DNA from 4 places in the Dyella caseinilytica genome. Region 4 is predicted to be linked to each of the others. Evidence: riboswitches for the same ligand, from Rfam matches in the RefSeq annotation. Region 4 holds a riboswitch; each other region holds the start of a gene.
The links. A riboswitch is a leader RNA that binds a small molecule or an ion and turns the genes downstream of it on or off. The one in region 4 is predicted to bind cobalamin.

Region 1 (4,864 bases), 910 kb from region 4:
GCGACGCGTTGCTTTCGTCGATCGGCTTGAGCGCATGCAGCACTTTCAGCTTTTCATCGCGTACCGCATCCGGCGACAGCGAAGCGGGCGGCTCCATCGCCACCATGCACAGCAGCTGCAGCATGTGGTTCTGCACCATGTCGCGCAGTGCGCCGGCATGGTCGTAATACGGACCGCGGCGGCCGACGCCGAGGGTCTCGGCCACGGTGATCTGCACGTGATCGATATGGCCAGCGTTCCACAGCGGCTCGAACAGCGCGTTGCCGAAACGTAGCGCCAGCAGGTTCTGCACCGTTTCCTTGCCGAGGTAGTGATCGATGCGGAAGGTCTGCGATTCAGCAAATACCGCGCCGACGTCATCGTTGATGCGATTGGCGCTGGCCAGGTCGTGGCCGATCGGCTTTTCCAGCACCACGCGCGACTGGCCCTGGTTGAGGCCGTAATGGCCAAGACGCTGGCAGATGTCGACGAACAGTTCCGGCGAGGTGGACAGATAGAACACGCGCACGTGATCGGGGTGTTCGCCCATCAGCTTGGCAAAATCGTCCCAGCCCTCGTCCTTGCGCGCGTCCAGCGGGCGGTAATGCACCAGCTTGAGGAAGGCGTTGAGCTTCGCCGGGTTGGATTGGGCGGCGCCATTGAGCGCGGAGCGGATCAGGTTGCGGTAGCCGTCGTCGTCGAGCGCTTCGCGGGCCACGCCGATGACACGGCTGCCTTCCTGGATCTGGCCGTCAACGAAGCGATGGAACAGGGCAGGGAGCAATTTGCGCACGGCCAGATCGCCAGTGCCGCCGAAAATCACCAGGTCGAACAGCTCGACCGGTTGAGCAGGTGCAGTCACAACTCACCTCTATGAATGCTGGTGGCCACGGGGGTGCAGCCGCCGGGGAGTTTCGATCGTACCAATGACATACCAGGCAATACCAGTCTTTTGTGCGTTGCAATCGTATGCAATTTTTTCCTAAGCCAGCTGGCGTCTGGCTGAACCTCTGGTTGTACCAGTGGTTCGGCATTGGTATTGTGCGGGAATGATGCAAAACGCCTTGGCTGACGAATACCGGCGCCTGAGCCGCGAAACGACCACCCACCAGCCGCTGGCCTACCTGCGGCTGCGCCGGGCTATTCGCAACGTGATCCAGCAGCGGGATATCGAGCCGGGCCAGACCCTGCCCAGCGAACGGGACCTGTCACAGGCCCTGGGGCTGTCCCGGGTGACCGTACGCAAGGCCATTTCCGGCCTGGTCGAGGAAGGTCTGCTGACCCAGCGTCACGGTGCCGGCACCTTCGTGGCCGAGCGCATCATCAAGCCGATGTCGCGCCTGACCAGCTTTACCGAGGACCTGCGTGCCCGTGGCCTGCATCCGCGCTCGGAGTTCTTCGAGCGCAGCGTGGGCGAAGTGACCCCAGAAGAATCGATGGCGCTCAACCTGTCACCCGGCGTGCTGGTCGCCCGCCTGCATCGCGTGCGCTACGCCGAGGACGAGCCGCTGGCGATCGAACGCACCGTGGTGCCAGCCAGCATATTGCCCGATCCGCACGAAGTGCATGACTCGCTGTACGAAGCGCTGGAGAAATACGACTGCCGCCCGGTACGCGCTTTGCAGCGGCTGCGTGCCGTTCTGCTCGGTGCACGGCAGGCCCGCTTGCTGCATGTGACGGCAGGCAGCGCGGGTTTGCATATCGAACGCCGGGGATTTCTCGACGATGGGCGCGTGGTGGAGTTCACGACCTCGTGGTATCGCGGGGATATCTACGATTTCGTGGCGGAACTGCAGACGGATTAGGCGCCTCGACGATCTACATTTCTCGTCATCCCGGCGAAGGCCAGGATCCAGTTCAATTACGTCGTGCGAAGCACTCAGAACCTTTTGTATCGAGTGCTTCGCACAGCGTGTTCATACTGGATCCCGGCCTTCGCCGGGATGACGGTGAGGCGAGAACCGGCGACCTAGAAAGAACGTAAATCTTGGGCGAAAACCGAGCCGAATTGCCCCCACCCACCCCCACCGGCTACAGTTCGCCCGTTTCGGGTGTCCCCTGGGCCTCAGGTCCGAGGGGATGAAACGGGAAGCCGGTGCGCTGTTCACTCAGCAAGGCCGGCACTGCCCCCGCAACGGTAAGCGAGCCTTTCGCGAACGATAAAGCGCCACTGTGCATGGCATGGGAAGGCATCGTTCGATGGCGTGCACAACTGCATGCCACTCGCGAGTCCGGAGACCGGCCCGAGACAGAGCCTATCTACGGCCTCTGCATGGCCCGCGCTGGGATCTGTTTGCACGCAGAACAAGGAAGAACGAGGGCGTGTATGTCGATACACAACCGAGTGATGACGCCGTTATGTGGGCAAACAGATCCAGCCCGGAGGGTTGTCGTTGAATAGCTGCCAGGCGGCAGCGCACGGCTTGACCTGACAGTGAGTCAGGCGCTGCGCCGAGCACTGCCGCCTGGCAGCTATTCAACGACAACGCGGGCTATGCAGAGACCGTAGAGAGGCTCTTAGGTTCTGGCAACTCGCGGTGGGCGAGGGTTCGGAGCGCGTGCCCCGCGACGGCTGTCGCCTGCCCGCCATTCCGTTCCCGACTCCCCAAGTTCGCCGGCTTATTTATTCACGCCGCGCGGGGACGTGCGGCAGGGGAACTTACATGTTGAAAAAGACTGCGCTAGCAGCCGCACTTCTGTCTGGTTTGGTCGCACAGGCCGGCCATGCCCAGACCGCCACGGACCCGAACAGCACGCTGTCGCCGGTGATCGTCACCGCGACGCGCACAGCGATCAGCGCCAATGACGCGCTGTCCTCGGTCACGGTGATCACGCGCGAGGATATCGATCGCCTGCAGCCGACCTCGGTCGCCGATCTGCTGACCGGCCTGCCCGGCGTTTCCATTTCGCAAACGGGCGGTATCGGCGAATCGACCTCGCTCTATCTGCGCGGCACCAATCCCACCCACGTGGTAGTACTGATCGATGGCGTGCGTATCGGCTCGGTGAGCCTGGGCCTGGCAGCCCTCGAACAGATTCCGGTCGACGCCATCGAGCGCATCGAGCTGGTGCGCGGCCCACGTTCCAGCCTGTACGGCTCCGATGCGATCGGCGGTGTGCTGCAGATTTTCCTGCGTCACGGCCAGCCCAATGGCGGCGTCTCGCCTTCTGTGAGCGTGAGCGGCGGCAGTCATGGCTACGTGAACGGCCAGGCCGGCGTGTCCGGCGGCGATTCGCACCTCTGGTACAACGCCAGCCTGGGCGGCACGTATACCGGCGGCATTCCGGCCTGCCGCATGGGAGCGGCGGAATTGGGCGTGGCGTGCGACGTGGATGATCCGCGCAACGACGCGTATCGCAACTGGAACGGCTTCGCCAACTTCGGTTATCGCTGGGATGATGGCACCGAGCTGTCTTTCGACTGGATGCGCAGCAAGAGCAACGTGGAGTACGCCGGCAGCCCCTACGGTGGCAACGATGCCATCGAGGAACAGTACGTCGCGGGCGCGCACCTGAGCTTCACACCTTTGGATATCTGGAAAGTCACCCTGACCGCCGGCCAAAGCCGCGATGACGATGCCACCTATTACGAAGGCACCTACTTCGGCGAGTACTACCCGCGCATGCCGACGGGCTACTTCGATTCCCGCCGCAACCAGGCGTCGTGGCAGAACGACATCACGCTGGCCAGCAACCAGCTGCTGACGGTCGGCGTGGATTACCAGCAGGAACATATCTACAGCGACACCGCGTTCCAAGAAACCACACGCGGCGACACTGGCACCTTTGCGCAGTACCAGGGCACGTTCGGGCAGAACGAAGTGCAGTTGTCGGTGCGCCACGATAACAATGATCAGTTCGGCGACCACAACACTGGCGCGGCGGCATGGGGTTATCACTTCGATCAGGGCCCGGTGCTGTCGGTGAGCTATGGCACGGCCTTCCATGCGCCGACCTTCGATGACCTGTACTTCCCCGCCTTCGGTGGCGTACCCACGGCCAACCCGGACCTGAAGCCGGAAACCTCGCGCAGCGCGGAAATCGGCCTGAACCAGCAGCTGAGCAACTGGAACTGGGGCGTGAATGCCTATCAGACACGCATCACCGATCTGATCGCGTTCAATACCGAGTTCATCCCGATGAACATCAGCCGGGCGGTGATCCGCGGCATCGAAGGCCAATTCGGCTTCAACGTGGATGACTGGCGCGTGCAAAGCTACCTGACGCTGATGCAGCCCAAGAACACCGAAAGCCCCTACAACGGCAATCTTCTGCCACGCCGCGCCAAAGAGACCGGCCGCGTGGATGTCGATCGCAGTTTCGGCAAGTTCGGCGTGGGCGCCACCTTCTTCGCCTCCGGCAAGCGCTACGACGACACCGCCAACCAATACCGCATGGGCGGATACGCCACCACGGATCTGCGCGTCAGCTACAACTTCGCACCGAGCTGGCAGGTGGAAGCGAAGCTGGCGAACGTGTTCGATCACAACTACGAGACGGCGTATTACTACAACCAGCTGGGCCGGACCTGGTATCTCACGCTGCGTTACAGCCCCTCCATCCATTGATGCCGAACGCTCCCTGGGAATGCCGGGCCCCGGCTCGGCCATCCCAGGGGCGGAAATATAGGAATGTTCGCGAAGGAAAGGGAGACATGACTCCCATGTCTTCCGGCACGGCCGGACTTCAGGCACATTCAATGGGATAGGATCCCGGGGCATAAGGTGCCTATGAATGCGTCTTCTCTTCCATGCGCCGCCTCCCGCGCGGTGTGTCTGCGCTCGTCTGACATGGCACGGGCAAGGCCGTGAACGTCTTCGAACCCATCATCCGCCGGCCGATCGGCACCTCGCTGCTGGCGATCGGACTGACGATTGCGGGCTTC
Region 2 (4,864 bases), 1.4 Mb from region 4:
TTCCAGCACCGCCGAAAGTGCCAGGTTCGGTCAACTACCCGGTCGAGATCGACGTAAGCATGTAGACACGCATGCATGACAAGGGTCCCGATGCGGAGCGTGGAGTCAGCTCCTTCTCCCCTCCGGGGAGAAGGCTGGGATGAGGGGCCAATCTTGCGAAGTGGATGCAGTGCGTCTGCGCCGAACAACGGGAATGGCATGATAAACGTGTCGCTCATGGCAAGCCCGGCCCCTCACCCCAGCCCTCTCCCCTAAGGGGAGAGGGAGCAGATCACCGGTAAATGAAAAGTTTCACCGGGCAACAGTGGATGCGCCGGGACGAGTGACCGAGGTAAATACGGATGACGAACACCGCAACACCACGCTCACGACGTGACAGCTTCAAGGCCATCATCCGTGTCGTCAGCGGTAATTTTCTCGAAATGTACGACTTCATGGTCTATGGCTATTACGCCCCGGCCATCGCCAGAGCGTACTTTCCCAGCCATAACGCCTACGCTTCGCTACTGCTTACCTTGCTGGCTTTTGCAGCCGGCTTCGTGATGCGACCTGTCGGCGCCATCGTGCTCGGCGCGTATATCGACCATCATGGACGCCGGCGCGGATTGATCCTCACGCTTTGTCTGATGGCGGTGGGCACGCTGCTGGTTGCCGCGGTCCCCAGTTACGCCACCATCGGCGTGCTCGCTCCGTTGCTTGTGGTAGCCGGACGCCTGCTGCAAGGTTTTTCCGCGGGCGTGGAACTCGGTGGCGTGTCGGTCTATCTGTCCGAAATCGCCACGGCTGGGCATCGCGGTTTCTATTGCGCGTGGCAATCGGCCAGCCAGCAGGTGGCCGTCGTATTCGCGGCCCTGCTTGGCCTGCTGCTGCAATACTGGCTGCCGCCGCAAGCCATCACCGACTGGGGCTGGCGCGTGCCGTTCCTGATTGGGTGCCTGATCGTGCCCTTCCTGTTCGTGATCCGCCGATCGCTGGAGGAAACGGAATCCTTTCTCGCACGACGTAAGCCCGACATCGGTGAAATCTATCGATCCATGCTCGCCAATGGACCGGTCGTGCTGGTCGGTGTTGCGATGGTGCTGATGACGACGGTGTCGTTCTACCTGATCACGGCCTACACGCCGACCTTTGGCGTCGAAGTGCTGAAGCTGTCGCAGTTCGATGTGTTCGTGGTGACGCTGTGTGTCGGCATTTCCAACTTTGTATGGTTGCCGTTGATGGGCTCGCTTTCGGATCGCATTGGCCGCCGTCCGCTACTGCTCGCCTGCACCGTGCTGGCCTTGCTAAGCGCCTATCCGGTGTTGCGTTGGCTGGTCGCCTCACCGGATTTCGGCACGCTGCTGAGCGCGGAACTGTGGCTGTCTTTCATCTATGCCAGCTACAACGGCGCGATGGTGGTGACGCTGACCGAAATCATGCCGGCGGATGTACGCACGACCGGCTTTTCGCTGGCTTACAGCCTGGCCACCACGGTCGGTGGTTCCAGCCTGGCGATATCGCAGTGGCTGATTCATGTCACGGGCAACAAAGCGGCGCCAGGCTTGTGGATGTCGTTTGCGGCGCTGTGCGGGCTCGTCGCTACGCTGATCGCTTTCCGGGATCCGCGCAGCCGGATGCAGCACCTTTCCTGATCTGGGCCCAACGCTGCGCCAACCGTGCGCTACCCTAGGGCTCGCCTTCTCCCGCTCGGAGCCAGCGATGCGCGCACCCACCGGATCGGTCGTCGGGCTTTGCTCCGCCTCCGCCACCATGTCGGCCATGGGCATGGCCTTTCTCGGCTACTGGGGCGTCCACGAACCGGTGCCATGGCGCTGGGCCGACATCCTGGTGGTATGCCTGGCCTTCCTCAGCTTCGGCGCCCTGGGTTCGACGATCTGGCTGATCACCACCCCGATACCTGAAGACGGTCACGAACGGATCGTGCCGGCCCGCCGGACCTTCGCCGCGGGCATGGTGCTGATGTGGCTGGCGATCGTGATTGCGGTCGTTCCGTAACCCGACCCATACCTGAAAATCACGAATTTCCCGCAGGCCGCATCCCGCTTGGTCCTTCGTGGCTTATCCACTGCTTATCCACAAATTATTGGGTTGACCGATCCGGTCGACCCCGATATGTTGTGTCCCGTCGGTCGCCTCTCTCGGATTATTTCGAGGTTGGCTAAAGGGAATCCGGTGTGAATCCGGGACTGCCCCGCAGCGGTAAGTGGAAACGAAAGCCCATCGTGCACTGGCCCAGGGGGTGCCGGGAAGCAGGGCAAGTAGGCGGGCCGCAAGGCCCATGTCCGCGAGTCCGAAGACCTGCCGACACGGCGTGACCGGAGTGTCATGCCGAACGTGACGGCCTCCGCGGGGAGGCGGGTCGCATGACGCGGATGTCCTTAACCGTGTAATGCGATCTACCGCGGCAACCGCCACATCAGCCCTGCGCGCGGGAGCAGGCGGTTGAAATCTGGAGCCTGTCCTGATCGAACCGGACCCGAGAAGTCTGGTCACGGCAGGTTCCGCAGCCCGGAGCGCCCGACATGCAACCTATCGATACCGAATCGCGCGAGCGTACTGACGCCCGCGCAGAGTCGTCCGCCTTTTCCGCCGATGTCGACACGTCGGCCACTGCCAACACTGTCACGATGTCCGCTACTGCTGAAGCTCCCTTTGCCCTGACTCCTCCCCACAACCCCGGCCAGATGCGCGTTACCAAGCGCAACGGCGGCCAGGAAATCGTGGACGTTAACAAGATCGTGCGCGCGGTCACGCGCAGCGCCGAAGGCCTGCATGCGGTCGATCCGCTGCGCGTGGCGCTGAAAACCATCGGTGGCCTGTATGACGGCGCCAGCACGCAGGAGCTGGATCAGCTCTCCATCCGCACGTCCGCGGCGCTCACCGCGGAGGAGCCGGAATACGGCCAGCTCGCCGCGCGCCTGCTCGGCGCCTTCATCGAGAAGGAAGTGAGCGGGCAGGAAATCCAGAGCTTCTCGCAATCCATCGCACGCGGCGCCGAGCTGGGCATCGTCAACACGCGCCTTCGCGATTTCGTCTCTGCCAACTCGCGCAAACTCAACGATGCTATCGATGGACTCGCCACGCGCCGCTTCGAATATTTCGGCCTGCGCACCGTGTACGACCGCTACCTGCTGCGCCATCCGCAGCTGCGCAAAGTGATCGAAACACCGCAGTACTTCTTCATGCGCATCGCCTGCGCACTGGGCGGCAATGAGATTGCCGAAACGCTGGAGCTGTATCGCCTGCTTTCCTCGCTGGAATACATCGCCAGCTCGCCGACGCTGTTCAATGCAGGCACTGCACACGAGCAGTTGAGTTCGTGCTTCCTGCTGGACTCGCCGCAAGATTCGCTGGAATCGATCTACGAGAAATACGGCGACGTCGCCAAACTCAGCAAGTTCGCCGGCGGTATCGGCCTGGCCTATACGCGCGTGCGTTCGCGCGGCTCGCTGATCAAGGGCACCAACGGCCACTCCAACGGCCTGGTCCCGTGGCTGAAGACACTCGACGCCTCCGTCGCCGCGGTGAACCAGGGTGGCAAGCGTAAAGGCGCGGCCTGCGTGTACTTGGAACCGTGGCACGCGGACATCGAGGAATTCCTCGAACTGCGCGACAACACCGGCGACGAAGCACGCCGCACGCACAACCTGAACCTGGCCAACTGGATTCCCGACGAATTCATGCGCCGCGTCGAACACGACGGCAACTGGTCGCTGTTCGATCCCAAGGTCGTGCCGCACTTCGTCGACAGCTGGGGCGAAACGTTCGAGCGCGCCTACCATAAAGCCGAGGCCGAGGGTCTGGCCGTGAAAACGGTGAAGGCGCGCGAACTGTATGCACGCATGCTGCGCACGCTGGCGCAGACCGGCAACGGCTGGATCACCTTCAAGGATCGCAGCAACGCCACCAGCAACCAGACCGCCAAGGCCGAGAACGTCATCCACCTCTCGAACCTGTGCACTGAGATCCTGGAAGTCACCAACGCCGGTGAAACGGCCGTGTGCAACCTGGGTTCGATCAACCTGGCACGCCACGTGGTGGACGGTGCGTTCGACTTCGCCAAGCTCGCTTCGACGGTGCGTACTGCCGTGCGCCAGCTCGACCGCGTGATCGATCTCAACTTCTATCCGATCGACACCGCAGCCACCGCCAACCGCAAATGGCGTCCGGTCGGCCTAGGCGTGATGGGCATGCAGGACGTGTTCTTCAAGCTGCGCCTGCCATTCGACTCAGCCGAAGCGCTGGAATTGTCCACGCGCATCGCCGAAGAGATCTACTTCAACGCACTGTCGCAGTCGAATGCGCTGGCCGAACAGCACGGCGCACATCCTGGTTTTGCCGAAAGCCGCGCTGCAAATGGCGAACTGCAATTTGACTACTGGTCGAATGCCAAAACCAACGACACCGCACGCTGGGACGCATTGCGCGAAGCCATCAAGACCAAGGGCCTGCGCAACTCGCTGCTGATCGCCATCGCACCGACCGCCACCATCGCTTCGATTGCCGGCTGCTACGAATGCATCGAGCCGCAAGTCAGCAATCTGTTCAAGCGCGAAACCCTCTCAGGCGACTTCCTGGTGGTGAACCGCTACCTGGTGGACGAACTGAAGACGCTGGGTCTGTGGACGTCGGAAATCCGTGACGCGATCAAGCTGGCGGAAGGCTCGATCCAGGGCATCACCGCCATTCCGGAACGTTTGCGCGCGATCTATCGCACCGTGTGGGAGCTGCCGCAGAAAGCGCTGATCGATCTGGCTGCCGCACGCGGCGCATACATCGACCAGAGCCAGTCACTGAACCTGTTCATGGAAAATCCGAACATCGGTCAGTTGAGCTCGATGTACATGTATGCGTGGAAGTCCGG
Region 3 (4,864 bases), 170 kb from region 4:
ACGCTTTGACGATCGCGCGCATCGCCGAGGACAACGGCATTGCAGCACTCGCCGTGCATGGCCGCACGCGCGCAGACAAATACGAAGGCGAAGCGGAATACGACACCATCGCTGCGGTGAAAGCCTCGGTGCGGATTCCCGTGTTGGCCAACGGCGACATCGTCACGCCACAGCAAGCCAAGCGTGTTCTCGAACTCACTGGTGCCGATGCGGTGATGGTAGGGCGTGGCGCGCAGGGACGGCCGTGGATTTTTCGCGAGATATCGCACTACCTCGCAACGGGCGAATTGCTGCCAGAACCCTCACCGGCGGATGTTTCCGCGATCCTGCTCGGTCACCTCGAGCATCTCTATGCGTTCTACGGCGAGCTCGCCGGTGTGCGCATTGCCCGCAAGCATCTTGGCTGGTACGCAAAGGATCGGCCCGAAAACGCGTCGTTTCGTGATGTCGTCAATCGCGCCGATCATGCGCACGACCAGTTGCGCCTGACCCGCAGCTATTTCGAGACCCTGCAAAACGAGTGGTCGCTGGCTGCATAAACGGCGCAAACCCTTGCGCTGCGAATGCAGGCATCATCGATACCGTGCACTCCCTTACGTCATCGATGAATATCTTGTCTCGCCTCCATCACCGCCACGCGCTTTCGATCCGCATTGCGCTGATCACAGTTGCCCTGCTGCTTGGCGGTTGCCGCGCCACCCTTTTTGCCGGACTCAATGCCACCGACCACCAGGCGGGCATCACGGTGCCACCTAGCGTTGTGTTCGACGCGCAGCACCAACTCCAACTGGATATCTACCGACCACAGCATGCCGATCATGCGCCGATTGTGGTGTTCTTCTACGGTGGCAGTTGGACGCATGGCGAGCGTGCCTGGTATCGCTTTGTCGGCACGACACTCGCTGCGCACGGTGTCGTGACGGTGATTCCGGATTACCGCAAATATCCGCAGGTAAAAATGGATGGTTTTATGCAGGACGCCGCAAAAGCCGTTGCGTGGGTGCATCAGCATGCAACTGATATCGACGGAGCACCGAACGATATCTTTGTGATGGGACACTCTGCCGGCGGCCAGATCGGCGCCTTGCTGGTAACCGATCCCTCCTGGCTGGCGCCATACGGTTTACGTCCGACTGACATGGCCGGGTTTATCGGCTTGGCGGGCTGCTATGACTTCATGCCGATCCCGGCCAACGAAAAAGAGATGCTCGGCATGTTCGGCCACGATCAGGCATCGCAGGCGCGCGCCCAACCCGTGCGTTTCGTCAGTGGCCACGAGCCGCCGATGCTGCTGCTTCAGGGTGAAGCCGATCACGAGGTCGATCCGTCGAATGCCGTGTCGCTGACTCATGCATTACAGGCGAAGCATGACGACGTCACGCTGCGTCTGTATCCGGGTGTAAGCCACAATGCGCTAGTGTTCGCACTGTCGCGGCCGTTCCACAACGATGCCCCCACCCTGACGGATGTGCTGGCCTTCATCCGCAGCCATCGCCCATCCGGCGACGTCACAACCATGCCGTAAACGCCGCCTACACTCCTCGCCGGACAGGGACAGGAGTAAGGTGTGAAAGCCAAGACGCGTTCCACGCCCAGGTTCCCTTCCTGTCCGGCAGGCCCGGCATGAACAGCATTGCGACCGGCGATTTCCCGTATATCCACGGATTCTCCGCGGACGAGCAATCGCGGCTTATGCGCCAGGCGCGCATGTTCGAATCCACGTTGTTCAGCCACATCGACTACGGCGGTGCCACGCGTCTGCTGGAAGTGGGCTGCGGCGTGGGTGCACAGACTGAAATTCTGCTGCGCCGCTTTCCGGAGTTGCATGTCACCGGCGTCGACCGTTCGCCCACGCAGTTGGCCGCTGCCGAGCGCAATCTGGGCGCAACCGCCTGGTGCGAATCACGCTATACGCTTCGACAGGCCGACGCAACGGATCTGCCCTTTGCCGAACGCAGCTTCGACGCTGCTTATCTATGCTGGGTGCTAGAGCACATGCCCAGTCCCGCACGCGTGCTGAGTGAAGTTCGTCGCGTGCTCAGCCCCGGCGCCACGGTGTATGTCACCGAAGTACTGAACTCCTCCTTCTTCCTCGATCCCTACTCACCCAACCTGCTGCGCTACTGGATGGCCTTCAATGATCACCAGTACGACAGCGGTGGCGATCCGTTCGTCGGCGCCAAACTCGGCAACTTGCTGCTGGCCGGCGGCTATCGTGATGTGCAGACGGAAGTGAAGAATGTGCATCTGGACAACCGCCAACCGGGACGTCGCAAGCAGATGATCGAGTTCTGGCAGGAACTGCTGCTTTCCGCCGCCGATCAGTTGATCGCCGCCGGCAAGACCGATATCCCCACGGTGGAAGGCATGCGCAGCGAGTTGCAGGCGGTGCGTAACGACCCCAATGCGGTGTTCTTTTTTGCTTTTGTGCAGGCGCGGGCGACGGTGTACTAGACCGCCGTCGCGATCCTCCATCCGTCGTCCCGGCGGAGGCCGGGACCTAGCGACTTACGTGGGTGCTTGTTCAAAGCGAAAGACACTGGGTCCCGGTCTTCGCCGGGACGACGGGGTGGCGATATTCGCCCGATTGACCACAGCCATCCGTACGGCTATCGTTCGCTCGCTGAGGTCTTCATCTCTTCATCTTTATGAAGAGATGAAATTAAAAGGGAAGCCGGTTTGAATCCGGCGCTGCCCCGCAGCGGTGTGTGGAAACGACCTTCGCCATAGGCACTGGGTAAAGCCCCGGGAAGCGGCGAACAGTAGGCGGCGCGATGCCACGTCCACGAGCCCGAAGACCTGCCCCAGCCGAAGCCAGCCGTTCGCAACGGCGTGCTTCGTACGACCTGGGAACTCCGCGGGGAGACCCGGCGCAGCGCCGCTTTGCCGGTGCGGCGTCAGCCTGCCCGCGGTCCAACCAGTTCGCCCGCGGGGGCGAAGGTCGACGGTGCGCACTGGGCCTGGCTCACGGGCGCGCCTGCCTTCGTTCCTCTTTGCCATGACCGCAATGAGGAATACACATGACAAGCACCACCTATCTTGGCTTTCCACGTATCGGCCGTCGCCGCGAGCTGAAACGTGCGCTGGAAACCTACTGGCAAGACGGTAACGCCACGCCACTCCTGGACACAGCAAAGGCACTGAGGCGGCGACATTGGGAACTCGCCAGCGCGGCCGGCATACGCACCGTTGCCGTCAACGACTTCTCGCTCTACGACCACGTGCTCGACACGGCCGTGCTGTTCGATGCCGTGCCCGATCGCTATCGCACGTTGTTGCGTGAGAATCCACTGGCCGGTTACTTCGCGATGGCGCGCGGCAACCGCGAACTGCACGCGCTAGAGATGACCAAGTGGTTTGATACCAACTATCACTACATCGTGCCCGAACTTCGTGCTGGCCAACGCTTCCGGCTCAATGCCAACAAGCCGTTGGCCGAATGGCTGGAAGCGCGGGAATTGGGCATCGATGCGCGCCCTGTCCTACTCGGGCCGGTTTCGTTTCTGCTGCTGTCCAAAACGGTCGATGGCAGCGACACGCTCAACCTGCTCGACAGCTTGATCCCGGCATACATCGAACTGCTGGAACAGTTGGCCCAGGCAGGCGTAGCGTGGGTACAGCTGGACGAGCCTTGCCTGGTGCAGGACCTGGACGCCGCCACCAAGCACGCCTATGAGGCCGCTTACACCGCGCTGGCCATCGGAACGTCTCCCAAACGCCTACTTACCACTTATTTTGGCAGCCTCGGCGACAACCTGACGCTGGCAACCAGCCTGCCCGTGGATGGTTTGCACATCGACCTGGTACGCGCGCCGGAACAACTCGACAGCGTGTTGTCCGCCCTGCCAAAACAGCGCGTACTGAGCGCCGGCATCATCGATGGGCGCAACATCTGGCGCAGCGAACCGGCACGTGTGTTGCCACTGATTGAAAAAATCGCTGCCGCGCGCGGAACCGATGCGCTATGGCTCGCGCCATCCTGTTCGCTGCTGCACGTACCGATCGATGCATCACAGGAAACCGCGTTGCCAGCCGATCTGCGCAGCTGGCTCGCCTTCGCGCAGCAAAAGCTTGAAGAGATCCAACACTATGCCAAGGCCCTGGATGGCGACGCGACGGCCAAAGCTGCCTTGAACGAACAGTCCGCCCTGTTGACGGCGCGCAAGCGAGCGCATGGCGTTCAGCGTAACGAGGTTCGTGCACGTGCCAATACGCTGAGTCCTCAAGCCACGCAGCGACGCTCCAGCCTCGCGCATCGCCGTCGTGTGCAAGCCGAAGCGCTGGCCTTGCCGCCCTTGCCAACCACGACGATTGGATCGTTCCCGCAAACCGATATCCTCCGTCACGCGCGCGCCGATCACCGCGCCGAACGCATCGACAATCACACTTACGAAGCCGTGCTACGCGAAGAAATCGAGCGCGTCATCCGCTTCCAGGAACGCATCGGCCTCGACGTGCTGGTGCATGGCGAACCCGAACGCAACGACATGGTGGAATACTTCGGCGAACAGCTCGACGGCTTCGCCTTTACCCGTCACGGGTGGGTGCAGAGCTATGGCTCGCGCTGCGTGAAACCACCGATCATCTGGGGCGATGTCTCTCGACCGCAACCGATGACCGTAGCATGGTCGCGCTACGCGCAATCGCTGACCGACAAACCGGTCAAGGGCATGCTGACCGGACCAGTGACGGTGTTGCAGTGGTCGTTCGTACGCGATGACTTGTCGCGCGATCAGGTTTGCCTGCAACTGGCGCTCGCCTTGCGCGATGAAGTGCATGACCTGGAGAGCGCTGGTATCCGCGTGATCCAGATCGACGAACCCGCGCTGCGCGAAGGCTTGCCGATCCGGCACGCCGAACATGC
Region 4 (4,864 bases):
TGCCACCGGATTGCTGACCGGCAGCAGGCCGGTCTGATAGATGCCCGGCGTAACACCCGGTCCGGCGCTGCTGGGTGTGAGGTAGAGCGAACCGATCTGCGAATAGTCTTCCTGCGCCAGCGACGGCGCGCGGAAGCCGGTCGATGCGCTGGCGCGCAGCGCGAAGCGGTCGGTAAAGTCGTAACGCGCGGCCAGAGCGCCCGAGACCGTGTTGCCGAAGTCGTTGTAGTCCTCGTGGCGCACGGAGATCGACGTACCGAGCTTGTCCGTGAGGTTGGTTTCCAGGCTCACGTACTGCGCGACATCGCTGCGACTCCATGAACCCGTATTTACCGGGCTGTAGCCGCTGAAGCCCTGCGCGCCACCGCTTACGCCCGAGGTGCCCACGTAATACGAATCCGGATCGCCTGCGCTGATGCTGTAGGTATCGCGCTGGTACTCCGCACCGAACGCCAGCGTCACTGGATTGGGCAGCCAGCTGGGCGAGAAATCTTTGGCGATGTCGACGTCCGCCACCTGTTGCGCCGCCGAGACAATGCCGTCGAAGAAGCTGCTCGGCGTATAGCCGAAGTCGTGCAGGTAGGCGTAGTTGGCGCTGTGGATGGTGTCGAGTGATACACGGTTGCCGCCGTAGTTGGCGCTCACATCCCAGCGCCAGCCGCTTTCCGTTGTACCGCGCACGCCGGCGACCAGCGCCTGGTCGGTGCTGTGGGCCTGCAGCAGCGGCTGATAGCCTTCGGGATAGATCGCGCTCAGCAGCGAATTGACCGACGACGGGTAGCCATACGGATTGCGATACAGCTCATCGGAAATCGCATCGCGCTCGTGATAGCTGCCGAAGGCATAAAACTGCACGTTCTTGGTGATGTCGTATTGCGAGTTGAGGAACAGGTTGTGCTGGCTGACGGAGGGATCGCCGAACACCTGCTTTTCACCCAATTGCGGGTAACGCACGTCGACACCGCCGTGGTTGGTTGGGTCTTGGTGTCCGTCATCCAGACTGATGCGCAACCAGCCTTTGTCGCCACTGAGCGGAATGCCAAAGTTGGCCGAGCCTTGCCATTGATTGCCGCCGCCACGCTGATAACGACCACCATCCAGCTCGACCGAACCGCCGTCGGCACCATGTTTGAGGATGATATTGATCACGCCAGCGATCGCATCGGAACCGTATTGTGCGGACGCGCCGTCGCGCAGCACTTCGATATGGTCGATCGCGGAAAGCGGGATGGTGTTCAGATCCACCGGCGCCGAGCCGCGGCCGATGGTGCCGTCGGTATTGATCAGCGCGCTGGAATGCCAGCGCTTGCCATCCACCAGAACGAGCACTTCATCCGGCGAAAGGCCGCGCAACTGCACGGGGCGCTGCGAATCCGTGGTGTCAGTGGCGGCCGGGCGCGGGAAATTCAACGACGGAATCAGGCGGGCGAGCGCAGTAGACAGTTCACTGGTACCGGTGCTCTGCAATGCTGAGGCAGGCACTACGTCAATCGGCGAGAGCGAGCTGCTGTCAGTGCGGTTCTGCGCGCGCGTACCGGTCACGATCACCGCTTGCAGATTCTTGGTATTCGAGGAGGAGGGAGGAGTCTGCGTAGCATCCTGCGCCGCCGCCGTCGTGGCGAGCGCTAACAGCAGAGCAGTAGTGAGCGATGTCTTGGTATAGGTAACGAGACGAGCCTTGCCTTTCTTCATTAGCGAATTTCCCCTAAGCACATGATTGCTGCATAGCAACAATTTCAGGTTAGTGACAATTGGATTCCGGGGCAACCGATGATTAGGCGTCTAAAAGTCCAAATGGGAATATCCATATTGAACATGCATTTACCTGCATGTTTACGATGGGCTGCGGGCTGCCCACGGCCGATCTAACGGCAAAGCGCAAGTTCGTTCGCTCAACCTCCCCGGCGCGAGCATGCGTGCTCGTCATGTGTAGGTGGTGTGTAGGAGGGGCCGCATTCGGGCTAGGCGCATGGGGAGGCAGGCACTAAGATGCCCCCGCCTAGGTGACTGCCGGCGTGGTGTCGGTGGTTGAAACGGGAATCCGGTGACAACGTGCCCACTGCACGGACATACCGGAGCTGCCCCCGCAACGGTAGGCGAGCAACGCGATCCCCACGTCGCCACTGTGCCGGGTGCACGGGAAGGCGGGGATCGGAAGGACCCTTCTTCCTTCGCTCGCAAGCCCGGAGACCGGCCCAGGCGATCACCGGACGGCGGAGGGCCAGGACGGGAACCGCTGCGCCATCAGCCGGTGCCGTTTCCTTCCGCTATCCGACCGGCCCATGGGCCGCTGCGTGAAGGAGCATTATCGTTATGAAGCCTTTGTCCCGATCGATGTCCATCGGTCTGTTTCTGCTGCTGACCTTGCTGATGGTCACCACGCGCTTCAAGCATTTCGGCGATGCCCTGCATCTGCCCGATGCGTCCATGGCGGTGTTCTTTCTGGGCGGCTTGTACTTGCGCAGGCACCTTGCCTTCGTGTGCTTCGTGCTGCTGGCCGTATTGCTGGACTACGTTTCGATCCACTACGCCGGCATCAGCGATTTCTGTGTAACCGCCGCCTACGCCTTTCTGCCGCTGGCTTATGCCGCACTCTGGTACGGCGGTCGCCTGTATGCCGGGGAACTTGGCAGTAATCTGCGTTCGTTGCTCGGCGCGTTGGTGGTCGCGCTGGCGTGTGCAGCGCTGTCCTTTGCCATCTCCAACGGTTCCTTCTACTGGCTAGGTGGCCGTTACGCGCAGCCCCACATGGCCGAATACCTCCAGCGCCTCTGGCAATGGGGTCCTTTGTTCGTGCGCACCACGTTGAGCTACGTCGCCGTAGCCTTGCTGATTCATCTTGGCTTGTCGCGGCTTGCCAATAACCAGAACGTTACGCGAGTACAAGCATGAGCGACCAGCCAACAAAAGATGCGATGACGCCGGAAGAACGGCATCGCGAGCGCATGCAGCGCAAGAAGGAGCTGGTCGATCGCAAGATCGCTCGCGCCACCATCGATCGTGGTGTGTTGGTGGTGAACACCGGTAATGGCAAGGGCAAGAGCTCATCCGGATTCGGCATGCTTGCACGCTCGCTGGGGCATGGCTTCAAGTGTGGCGTGGTGCAGTTCATCAAGGGCACGTTCTCAACCGGCGAAGAAGCCTTCTTTCGCCGCCTCGCCGGTGATCAGCTGGATTACTACGTGATGGGTGAAGGCTTTACCTGGGAAACGCAGGACAAGGCGCGCGATATCGCTGCAGCGCAGGCCGCATGGAAGATCGCTGCTGGCATGCTGGCCGATCCCGCCTATGACTTTGTACTGCTCGATGAACTCAATATCGCGCTGGTGAAGCAATACGTGCAGTTGGAACAGGTGCTGGAAGCGGTCGCTGCGCGTCCGCCGCGGCAGCATGTGGTGATTACCGGGCGTGGCGCGCCGAATGGACTGATTGCGGTGGCCGATACGGTGACCGAGATGCGGGTGGTCAAGCATGCGTTCGAAGCAGGCATCAAGGCGCAGAAGGGTGTGGAGTTGTGAGGAGAGTTGTTCTGCCTCAAAGCCATCATTCCCACTTTCGCGGGAATGACGGTTTTGCGTATAAGGGGCCTTTACTATGAGCGTGTCGTTAACGCACGACTGCCCAGCGCTATTGATCTCGGCCCCCGCGTCCGGCCAAGGCAAAACCTCAGTCACCGCCGCGCTCGCACGCTGGCATACGCAACAGGGTCGCCGCGTGCGCGTGTTCAAGACCGGACCGGATTTCCTCGATCCGATGGTGCTTGCTCGCGCCGCAGGGTCACCGGTCTACCAGCTCGATCTATGGATGTGCGGCGAGTCCGATGTGCGCCTGCGCCTGCACAAGGCCGCCGCATCGGCAGACTTGATCCTGGTGGAAGGCGTGATGGGGTTGTTCGACGGCGATCCATCAAGCGCAGATCTCGCGCAGCAACTCGGTTTGCCGGTGATGGCGGTGATTGACGGTTCCGCCATGGCTCAGACATTTGGCGCGTTGGCTTGTGGATTAGCTGCCTATCGCGAAGGATTATCTTTCTACGGCGTGGCTGCCAATCGTATTGGTAGTGCTTATCACGCGCAGTTGTTGAAGGAGAGCGTGCCATCATCGATGCATTGGCTCGGTGCGTTGCCGCGCGACGCATCGCTGGCGCTGCCGGAACGGCATCTAGGCCTGGTGGCAGCGGCAGAGCTGGCGGATATCGATCAGCGGCTCGACGTGCTGGCCGATGCTTGGGCGTTGCACGCCAGTACCGTGCTTCCACCACCGGTCGCTTTCGAAGCGTCTGCAACGTCGCCTGTTCCCGCTCTGTTGCAAGGTCAGCGTATTGCCGTTGCGCGCGATGCGGCGTTCTGTTTTCTCTATCAAGCCAATCTCGACCTGCTGGCTCAGGCAGGCGCATCGCTCCATTTCTTTTCACCACTCGCGGGCGATGCGTTGCCGGAATGCGATGCAATCTGGCTGCCAGGTGGCTATCCAGAGCTTCATCTGGAGACGCTGTCAAAACAGCAAAATCTGCATACGGCCTTGCGTGCACATCGCGATGCGGGCAAGCCGATCCTCGCCGAATGCGGAGGTCTGCTGTTTGCATTGGAGTCCCTGGCAGACCGCGACGGCCACGAAGCGCCGATGGCCGGACTGTTGCCAGGACGCGCCGCCGTGCAGCCGCGCCTGGCCGCGTTGGGTCTGCAAGGTGTCGACCTGCCCGAAGGGACTTTGCGCGGTCACACCTTCCATTACGCGCACGCTTCAATCGAGACGCAGCCGCTTGCGCATGCGGTCAATCCGAACAAAGGTCCTGGCCAGGAAGCGGTGTATCGGGACCGCCGGCTCACTGCGAGCTTCGTGCATTTTTATTTTCCATCGAACC

Region 1: linked by a shared signal. The riboswitch ahead of ISN74_RS20180 (TonB-dependent receptor domain-containing protein) and the one ahead of ISN74_RS02885 (hypothetical protein) in region 4 are both predicted to bind cobalamin.
Region 2: linked by a shared signal. The riboswitch ahead of ISN74_RS18125 (ribonucleoside-diphosphate reductase subunit alpha) and the one ahead of ISN74_RS02885 (hypothetical protein) in region 4 are both predicted to bind cobalamin.
Region 3: linked by a shared signal. The riboswitch ahead of metE (5-methyltetrahydropteroyltriglutamate--homocysteine S-methyltransferase) and the one ahead of ISN74_RS02885 (hypothetical protein) in region 4 are both predicted to bind cobalamin.

Annotation. Positions count from the first base shown of each region.
Region 1 covers NZ_CP064030.1:4,610,183-4,615,046, forward strand. The annotation lists gene zwf (glucose-6-phosphate dehydrogenase) at 1-841, opposite strand, end outside; gene ISN74_RS20175 (GntR family transcriptional regulator) at 1,032-1,784, shown strand; cobalamin riboswitch at 2,012-2,240, shown strand; gene ISN74_RS20180 (TonB-dependent receptor domain-containing protein) at 2,643-4,547, shown strand; gene ISN74_RS20185 (efflux RND transporter permease subunit) at 4,787-4,864, shown strand, end outside.
Region 2 covers NZ_CP064030.1:4,125,807-4,130,670, forward strand. The annotation lists gene ISN74_RS18110 (peptidase C13) at 1-65, shown strand, start outside; gene tcuC (MFS transporter) at 342-1,631, shown strand; gene ISN74_RS18120 (hypothetical protein) at 1,699-1,995, shown strand; cobalamin riboswitch at 2,110-2,320, shown strand; gene ISN74_RS18125 (ribonucleoside-diphosphate reductase subunit alpha) at 2,628-4,864, shown strand, end outside.
Region 3 covers NZ_CP064030.1:538,756-543,619, reverse strand. The annotation lists gene dusB (tRNA dihydrouridine synthase DusB) at 1-539, shown strand, start outside; gene ISN74_RS02310 (alpha/beta hydrolase) at 614-1,525, shown strand; gene ISN74_RS02305 (class I SAM-dependent methyltransferase) at 1,624-2,454, shown strand; cobalamin riboswitch at 2,610-2,821, shown strand; gene metE (5-methyltetrahydropteroyltriglutamate--homocysteine S-methyltransferase) at 3,021-4,864, shown strand, end outside.
Region 4 covers NZ_CP064030.1:710,552-715,415, forward strand. The annotation lists gene ISN74_RS02880 (TonB-dependent receptor plug domain-containing protein) at 1-1,692, opposite strand, end outside; cobalamin riboswitch at 1,985-2,213, shown strand; gene ISN74_RS02885 (hypothetical protein) at 2,314-2,892, shown strand; gene cobO (cob(I)yrinic acid a,c-diamide adenosyltransferase) at 2,916-3,518, shown strand; gene ISN74_RS02895 (cobyrinic acid a,c-diamide synthase CobB) at 3,595-4,864, shown strand, end outside.